Rhodopseudomonas palustris: one gene and its partner. The protein of the gene in region 1 interacts with the protein of each later gene in a pairwise test. Links are inferred from orthologs where the notes say so. Each region holds a gene or a part of one and is shown in the gene's direction. Other genes may lie near its edges.

Evidence for each region.
Region 2: the proteins of SR870_RS18680 (region 1) and def interact in binary tests that used the Escherichia coli proteins (3 or more experiments, as listed by UniProt). The link is inferred for Rhodopseudomonas palustris from one-to-one orthologs.

The regions. Positions count from the first base shown.
Region 1 is NZ_CP140155.1:4,130,274-4,136,037, reverse strand. The notes cover bases 1,143-3,962. They hold SR870_RS18680 (aspartate-semialdehyde dehydrogenase), read left to right. Parts: upstream 1,143-1,945; coding sequence 1,946-2,980; downstream 2,981-3,962. Other genes in these bases: SR870_RS18670 (carbonic anhydrase), read right to left, coding at 3,902-3,962; SR870_RS18675 (TIGR00645 family protein), read left to right, coding at 3,213-3,770; SR870_RS18685 (hypothetical protein), read right to left, coding at 1,143-1,788. Outside these bases: leuB (3-isopropylmalate dehydrogenase), read left to right, coding at 1-260; SR870_RS18690 (hypothetical protein), read right to left, coding at 426-821; more of SR870_RS18685, read right to left, coding at 985-1,142; more of SR870_RS18670, read right to left, coding at 3,963-4,546; SR870_RS18665 (CoA ester lyase), read left to right, coding at 4,730-5,608.
Region 2 is NZ_CP140155.1:4,515,498-4,518,250, forward strand. It holds def (peptide deformylase), read left to right. Parts: upstream 1-989; coding sequence 990-1,517; downstream 1,518-2,753. Other genes in the region: SR870_RS20445 (DNA recombination protein RmuC), read right to left, coding at 1-840; fmt (methionyl-tRNA formyltransferase), read left to right, coding at 1,593-2,525; truA (tRNA pseudouridine(38-40) synthase TruA), read left to right, coding at 2,639-2,753. UniProt on the Escherichia coli protein: Removes the formyl group from the N-terminal Met of newly synthesized proteins. Requires at least a dipeptide for an efficient rate of reaction. N-terminal L-methionine is a prerequisite for activity but the enzyme has broad specificity at other positions.

The DNA.
Region 1 (5,764 bases):
ACGAGCCGGTGCACGGCTCGGCCCCGGACATCGCCGGCAAGGGCATGGCCAATCCGGTGGCGATGCTGGCCTCGTTCGGCATGGCGCTGCGCTATTCGCTCGACATGGGCGAACTCGCCGACAAGCTCGACGAAGCCATCGCCGTGGTGCTGGCCCGCGGCCTGCGCACCGCCGACATCAAGAGCGAAGGCTCGACCGTGGTGTCGACCAGCCAGATGGGCGAAGCCATCGTCCAGGAGATGCAGGCGCTGCACGGCTGAGCCGTGCGGCGATCCCCTTTGTAGGGTGGGCAAAGCGAAGCGTGCCCACGCGAAGGCCGACTACGTGGGCACGCCGCTTCGCGGCTTTGCCCACCCTACGGCGCAGACCCATAAAAAATGCCCGGCTGAGCCGGGCATTTTCGTATCGGTGGACGTTCGCGCCGCTCAATACAGCGGGAAGCGCTCCGGGTAGCCGCCGAGGTCGGAGGCCGGGTTGAGCGGCTGGCGGTCGAGCGGGCGCTGGCCGTTCTGCCGGGCGAACGAGGTGCCGGGCGGGAAGGCGTAATCGGAGAATTTGCGATCGCCCGGCAGCACTTCGGTGCCGGCGTCGAGCCAGGAGCGCTTGGTGATGTAGACGCGGGTGCGCGGGCCGGACTGATACGACACGTTCGGACCGCGATCGCCGTAGCGGACCTGGTCGTTGCTGCGGTAGCGCTTCGACTGCTGCGCGTCCGCCGATTCGACGCCGATCGCCACCACGGCCACCGTCGCGAGCAGCACCGCAAACGCCTTCGCGCAGGTCTTGGCGCAGGTTTTGACGGCTGGGAATTTCAGGGTCATCGGGTCCTCATCGGCAGGCGCATTGCGAATTACGCCTCTTTCTAGCCGCCAGCGGGGCCGCGCCACAAGGTCAATCCGGCCACACCGAGCGCAAATATGCAATTCCGGGCTTGCCGGAATGTTGCATGGAATCCAACGGTTAAACGACGCGTGCGATTCGCTGTCAGAATGCGCCGCGGAGACGCGGATTCTGCGCGCCGAACACCCAGTCGGCACGGGCCGCCTGCCCGGGCGCCGGAGTGCAGCCCTGCCGGCGCAATTCGGCGTGGGCGAAGGTGTCGGCCAAAGCCGCATCGCCGCCGGCGGTCAGCAGCACCAGCCGGTCCAGCATGCAGGCGGCCGCGGCGCGCCGCTGCGGCAGGCTGTCGCCCTGGCAGGTCCAGCCGGAGATGCGCAGCGCCGCGTCGTCGATCCGCCTGAAGAAGCCGAGGCAGCGGGTCGATGGCCCGGCGAGATCGAACAGCGTCACCGGCCCGAACTTGCTGTCGATCAGGCCGGCCGGCTGCGCGCTCTCGGCGCGCTCCGCACCGATCCGGGCGGCAAGGTCGGCGGCCGCGTCCGGCACGCCGTGCGCCTCGTCGCCGAGCCGGTACAGCTCGATCTCGACGGCCGGCGCCTGCCCGGGGGCGGCCCAGCGCAGGACGTCCTTGCGGCCGCCATCCGGATGCCGGAGGATTTCGGTGCTCGCGACGGCGCCGGGCAGGTCGATCTGGCTGACGGCGAAAGCGGGATGCGAGTGCGTCGCCACGCTCCAGGCCGGCCGGTCGCCGGGCGTGGTGGCGGCACTGATCGCGGCGTCGGTCAGCGGATTGGCGGCGGTGAAGATGATCAGCCCGATCAGCGCCAGCGCGCCCACATAGGCCAGGATGCGCATCACGGTTTCGCGGCATTCGTCGGCGAAGCTGCGCAGGGCCGGATGGATCCGGTCCTGGGGAGACGCGGCCCGGAGGGCCGGATTCGATCGCATCGGCAAGGCTCCGGGCACCACTCGCGGAAGGATGGAAATTACGGAGAAAAGCGCGGGCAGGTATCAAGTTGTGTCAGCGGCGTTTCTCGCATAGAAGCGCTGACTTCTCCTTGCTGCGGCGTGCCGCGGCGGAGCAAATTCCTTCGGAGAGTGAACGATGGGTTACAAAGTCGCGGTAGTGGGTGCGACCGGCAATGTCGGGCGCGAAATGCTCGCCATTCTGGACGAACGCAAGTTCCCGGCGGACGAGGTGGTGGCGCTGGCGTCGCGCCGCTCGATCGGCGTCGAGGTCAGCTACGGCGACAGGACCCTGAAATGCAAGGCGCTGGAGCACTACGATTTCAGCGACATCGACATCTGCCTGATGTCGGCCGGCGGCGCCGTGTCGAAGGAATGGTCGCCCAAGATCGGCGCCCAGGGCGCGGTGGTGATCGACAATTCGAGCGCGTGGCGGATGGATCCGGACGTGCCGCTGATCGTGCCCGAAGTGAACGCCGCGGCCGCCGCGGGATTCACCAAGAAGAACATCATCGCCAATCCGAACTGCTCGACCGCGCAGCTCGTGGTGGCGCTGAAGCCGCTGCACGATCACGCCAAGATCACCCGCGTGGTGGTGTCGACCTATCAGTCGGTGTCGGGCGCCGGCAAAGAGGGCATGGACGAACTGTTCTCGCAGACCAAGGCCGTCTACACCAACCAGGAACTGATCAATAAGAAATTCCCGAAGCGGATCGCCTTCAACGTGATCCCCGAGATCGACGTGTTCATGGAGGACGGCTACACCAAGGAAGAGTGGAAGATGATGGTCGAGACCAAGAAGATTCTCGATCCCGCCATCAAGCTGTCCGCCACCTGCGTGCGGGTGCCGGTGTTCGTCGGCCATTCCGAGGCGGTCAATATCGAGTTCGAGAACCCGATCTCCGCCGACGAGGCCCGCGACATCCTGCGCAGCGCGCCGGGCTGCCTGGTGATCGACAAGCAGGAGCCGGGTGGCTACGTCACGCCGTATGAAGCCGCCGGCGAGGACGCGACCTATATCAGCCGCATCCGCACCGACCCGACCGTCGACAACGGCCTGGTGCTGTGGTGCGTCTCCGACAACCTGCGCAAGGGCGCGGCGCTGAACGCGATCCAGATCGCCGAAGTGCTGATCAACCGCAAGCTGATCACCGCGAAGCAGAAAGCGGCGTAGTTCGACTTGGTCGGGTGGGCAAAGCGCGTAGCGCGTGCCCACGCACGATCGGGCAATGTGACGCATGGGCACGGCGCTTCGCGCCTTTGCCCACCGTACAGATCTTGCATCCTACAGATCTTGCAATGGCCGGGGCTCGTCCCCGGCCATTTGCATTCACGGTGCGCAACGGTACTGACGCGAGCGCGCCGCCGCGCTAGGCTGGTGCAGCTTCATTGCCCCCGGCCGCATCATGACCGACAAACCCGATCCGCCGATCTCCACTACCAAACGCATCGAGCGCGGTTTCGAGACCGTGCTGTTCAACAGCCGCTGGCTGATGGCGCCGTTCTATTTCGGCCTCGTGCTCAGCCTGCTGGTGCTGCTGTATAAATTCGTGGTGCTGCTCGGCGAACTGATCCTGCACGCCACCCTCGCCAAGGAATCCGACATCATCCTCGGCGTGCTCAGCCTGATCGACGTGTCGCTGACCGGCAACCTGGTGCTGATCGTGGTGTTCTCCGGCTACGAGAACTTCGTCTCCAAGATCGATCCGCGCGATCATCCGGACTGGCCGGAGTGGATGACCAAGGTCGACTTCGCCGGGCTGAAACAGAAACTACTCGCCTCGATCGTGGCGATCTCGGCGATCCAGGTGCTGAAGGCGTTCATGAATCTCGACGCCGGCTATGACAGCACCAAGCTCGGCTGGCTGATCGGCATCCATCTGGTGTTCGTGGTCTCGACCCTGGTGATGGCGCTGTCCGACCGCTGGGGCGGCCACGGCGGCGACGACAAGGCCGGGCATTAGCGGGCAGTGTCAGTAGGGTGGGCAAGAGGCGCGAAGCGCCGTGCGCACGCGAGCGTCTGTGTTCGTCGCATCGTCCCGCGTGGGCTTCGCTCCGCTCAGCGCCACCCTACGGCCGGGGCGGCGTGCGTGCCTCACCCGCGCGGGACGGCGGGGCGGAATTCCTTGCTGTCGGGATCGAGCACGAACAGATCGCCGGCGGCGACGCCGAAATAGGCGCCGTGCAACTGGATCTTGCCGCGCTCGACCTGGATCTTGATGCACGGGAAGGTCATCAGGTTTTCGAGGCTGCGATGCACCGCGGCCTTTTCGATCCGGGTACGGAAATCCTGCTGACTCTCGTGGTCGCGCTGCTCCACCACTTCGCCGGGCTTGACGAACATCGACATCCAGCGGCCGATGAAGTCGCTCTCGGTCAGCGGCGGGGTCTTGTCGGTGAAGGCCTTGATGCCGCCGCACTGGGCGTGGCCGAGCACCACGATGTGCTTGACCTTGAGCACCTGCACGGCGAATTCCAGCGCAGCGGAAACGCCGTGGGCGCCGCCGTCGGGCTCGTACACCGGCACCAGATTGGCGACGTTGCGGACCACGAACATCTCGCCCGGGCCGGCGTCGAAGATCACCTCGGGCGAGACCCGCGAATCGCAGCAGCCGATCACCATCACTTCCGGCGATTGACCGCGCTCCGAGAGCTCGCGGTAGCGGCTCTGCTCGGTCGGCAGCCGCTGCGTCCGGAACGCTTCGTAGCCCGCGATCAGGGATTTCGGAAACGATGTCATCGGCGCGGTACCTCCTGGGGGACGAGTGTGTCGCGTATTCGAGCGGAACCGGATCTGCGACCAGGATACGCGCGCGCCTGATCCTGCCCGCATAATCACAGGATGCGGTCGCGAACAAGTCTTCCGGCGCGCGGGCCGAAATGATATCGCCATCGTTTTCCGGGCACTGATGGGGACAGACCGATGATCCGACCGCGCCGCAGCCTGTTGTTCATGCCCGGGTCGAATGCGCGGGCGCTGGAGAAGGCGCGCCTTTTGCCCGCCGACGGCCTGATCCTCGACCTCGAGGACGCGGTGGCGCCGGACGCCAAGGCCACCGCGCGCGACCAGATCGCCGCCGCGGTCGCCGCCAAGGGTTACGGCCACCGCGAGGTGCTGGTGCGGATCAACGCGCTGGATTCGCCCTGGTGGCTCGACGACATCGCGATGGCCGCCAAGGTCAAGCCGGACGGCATCCTGGTGCCGAAGGTGTCGAGCGTGCAGGATCTGACGGCGATCGCCGACCGGCTCAGCGACCTCAACGCCGACATGGCGATCCGGGTCTGGATCATGATCGAGACCGCGCGCGGCGTGCTGCACGCCGAGGAGCTGGCGGCGCAGAGCCACGATTCCGAGATGCGGCTGGCCGGCTTCGTGTTCGGGCCCAACGACATTTCGCGCGAGACCGGCATCCGGATGCTGCCGGGCCGCCCCACGATGATCCCGATGATCACCCACTGCGTTCTCGCCGCGCGGGTCCACGGCCTGGTCGTGCTCGACGGCCCCTACAGCGACATCGCCAATGTCGACGGCTTCGCCCAGGAATGCGCCCAGGCGCGCGACCTCGGCTTCGACGGCAAGACGCTGATCCATCCCGGCCAGATCGACGCCTGCAACGCCACCTTCACGCCGCCGGCAGAGGACGTGGCGCAGGCCCGCGCCATCCTGGCCGCCTTCGAGCGCCCGGAGAACAAGGGCCGCGGCGCCATCCAGCTCGACGGCCGCATGGTCGAGCGCCTGCATGCCGAGATCGCCAGGAAGACCATCGCGATCGCCGACGCGATCGAACTGGCGGGGCGGTAACAGCAATCGTCATTCCGGGGCGCGAGCGAAGCTCGCGAACCCGGAATCCCGAAGTGTCCTGCGAGGTGCCCCGAACGTCTGGATTCCGGGTTCGCCGCTGTGCGGCGCCCCGGAATGACGGCGTTGGGGCGTGGAAGGCTCGGGCGTCGCAACAGC
Region 2 (2,753 bases), 380 kb from region 1 along the record:
CTTCTGGATGACGTCGTCGAAGCCGTCGTGGATTTCGGCATAGACCGATTCCGACGGCACGAACATCAGCGCGGTGTCCTGGGTCTCGCCGGGGATCAGGTATTTGTCGGCGATGTCGCCGACATGGCGCATCACGTCGATCCGCAGCCGTTGCGACGCCGCCTTCTTCTCGTCGTCGGTCCGCGCCTCGCGCAGCGCAGTGACGGCTTCCAGCGGAAACTTGGCGTCGATGCACAGCGGCCGCTGGTCGGGCAGGAACACCACGCAATCCGGGCGCTTGCCGGTCGAGAGCGTGTACTGGAACGCGTAGGCGCCCTTCGGCATGCCGTCCTGCACGATCGATTCCATCCGCGCCTGGCCGAATGCGCCGCGCGCCTGCTTGTTGGCGAGCACGTCGCGCAGCGTCGTCACCTGGTCGGTCAGCTCGGTGAGGTTCTCGTGCGCGCGGTCGATGATGCCGAGCCGCTCGTGCAGCGCCTGCAGGCTTTCCATGGTGTGGCGCGTCGATTGCGTCATCGACTGGCCGAAGCGGTGGCTGACATTGTCGAGCCGCTCGCTGACGGCACGCGCCATCTCGGCCTGCCTGCCGGCCAACGCTCGGCCCATCGCATCGACGCGGCCGTTGGCTTCGCTCTGGAACCGGATCAGGTCCGACAGTCGCTGCTCCAGGTCCGACGCACGGCGAGCCTGCTCCAGCGCCGCGGCGCCGCCGCCCTGCAGCCCGCGCGCGATCACCAGCACGATGGCCAGCAGCAACAGCAACGCCATCGTACCGGTGCCGACCAGCGCGGCGCCGACGCTGACCGGGGCGTCGCCCAGAGTGAACAGAATCTCGTGCATCGGCCGGACCGTAGCAGATCGCACGGCATTTGCGAACGAAGAGAGAACATCACGCTGAACAGATCTTTAAGCCGGCCCGCGCCGAAAGTGGCAGAGCCTCCGGTCGGTCCCGGATTGACCGCAAAGCGCGCGCGCCTTAAATCGCCGCCATGGCCCTGCGCGAAATCATCATCCTGCCCGATAAGCGGCTGCGTGAAATCTCCAAGCCCGTCGCCGAGGTGACGCCGGAGATCCGCAAGCTCGCGGACGATATGTTCGAGAGCATGTACGAGGCGCCCGGCATCGGGCTGGCGGCGATTCAGATCGCCGAGCCGGTGCGGCTGATCACGATGGACATCGTGCGCAAGGAGGGCAACGGCCAGAGCGATCCGCGCGCCTTCATCAATCCGGAGATCGTGGGCGCGTCGGCCGAGCTGAACGTCTACGAGGAAGGCTGCCTGTCGATCCCCGAATACTACGCCGAGGTCGAACGCCCGAAGACGGTGCGGATCCGCTACACCGATCTCGACGGGCAGGTGAAGGAAGAGGACGCCGACGGGCTGTTCGCGACCTGCATCCAGCACGAGATCGACCACCTCAACGGCGTGCTGTTCGTCGACCATCTGTCGAAGCTGAAGCGCGCGATGGTGGTCCGCAAGTTCGAGAAGGCCGCCAAGCGCGGTATCAAATACGTCTGAGCGCTTGCGCAGATGACCGGCCGACGCATTGCGGCGCCCGGCCCTTCGTCGGCCCAGACCTGGGACCCTCACGCCATGCCGCTTCGCCTCGTCTTCATGGGCACGCCCGATTTCGCGGTGCCGACGCTGCTCGCTTTGTCGGGGCACGGGCACGACATCGCCGCGGTCTACACCCGCGAGCCGAAGCCCGCCGGGCGCGGGATGAAGCTGCAGGACAGTCCGGTGGCGCAGGAGGCCAAGCGGCTCGGGATTCCGGTGCTGACGCCGAAGACGCTGAAGACCGACGACGCGCTGGCGGAGTTCCGCAGCCACGAGGCCGACGCCGCGGTGGTCGTCGCCTACGGCATGATTCTGCCGCAGGCGATCCTGGATGCACCAAAGCTCGGCTGCTACAATCTGCACGGCTCGCTGCTGCCACGCTGGCGGGGGGCTGCGCCGCTCAACCGCGCGATCATGGCGGGCGACGCCGAGAGCGGCGTGATGGTGATGAAGATGGACGCCGGGCTCGACACCGGCGACGTCGCGATGGCGGAGCGGATCGCCATCACCGATGCGATGACCGTCACCGATCTGCACGATTCGCTGGCGCGGCTCGGCGCCGATCTGATGGTGCGGGCGATGGCGGCGCTGGAGCGCGGCGGGCTGCAACTCACCCGGCAGAGCGAGGACGGCGTCACCTACGCCGCCAAGATCGATAAGGCCGAGGCGAAAATCGATTTCGCCCGGCCGGCGCAGGCGGTGCTGCGCCACATTCACGGCCTGTCGCCGTTTCCGGGCGCGTGGTGCGAATTGCCGATCGACGGCGAGGTGGTGCGGGTGAAGGTGTTGCGCTGCGCGCTCGCGGACGGCCGCGGCACGCCCGGCGAGGTGCTCGACGACCGTCTCACCATCGCCTGCGCGGACGGCGCGATCCGCGTGCAGCAATTGCAGCGCGCCGGCAAGCAGCCAATGCAGGCCGACGAGTTTCTGCGCGGCACGCCGATCGCGGCGGGCGCGCGGGTGGGGTAGTCGAGCGTTGCACGCCTCATGCGCGGGCTTGACCCGCGCATCCTTCCTCGAAACAAATCTCTCTTGAATGATGGATTGCCGGGTCAAGCCCGGCAATGACACCGAACAGGGTCATGCCCCGCTACAAACTCACCATCGAATATGACGGCGCGCCGTTCTGCGGCTGGCAGTTGCAGCCGACGCTGCCGTCGGTGCAGGGCGCGCTGGAGGCCGCCGCGCTGGCGACCT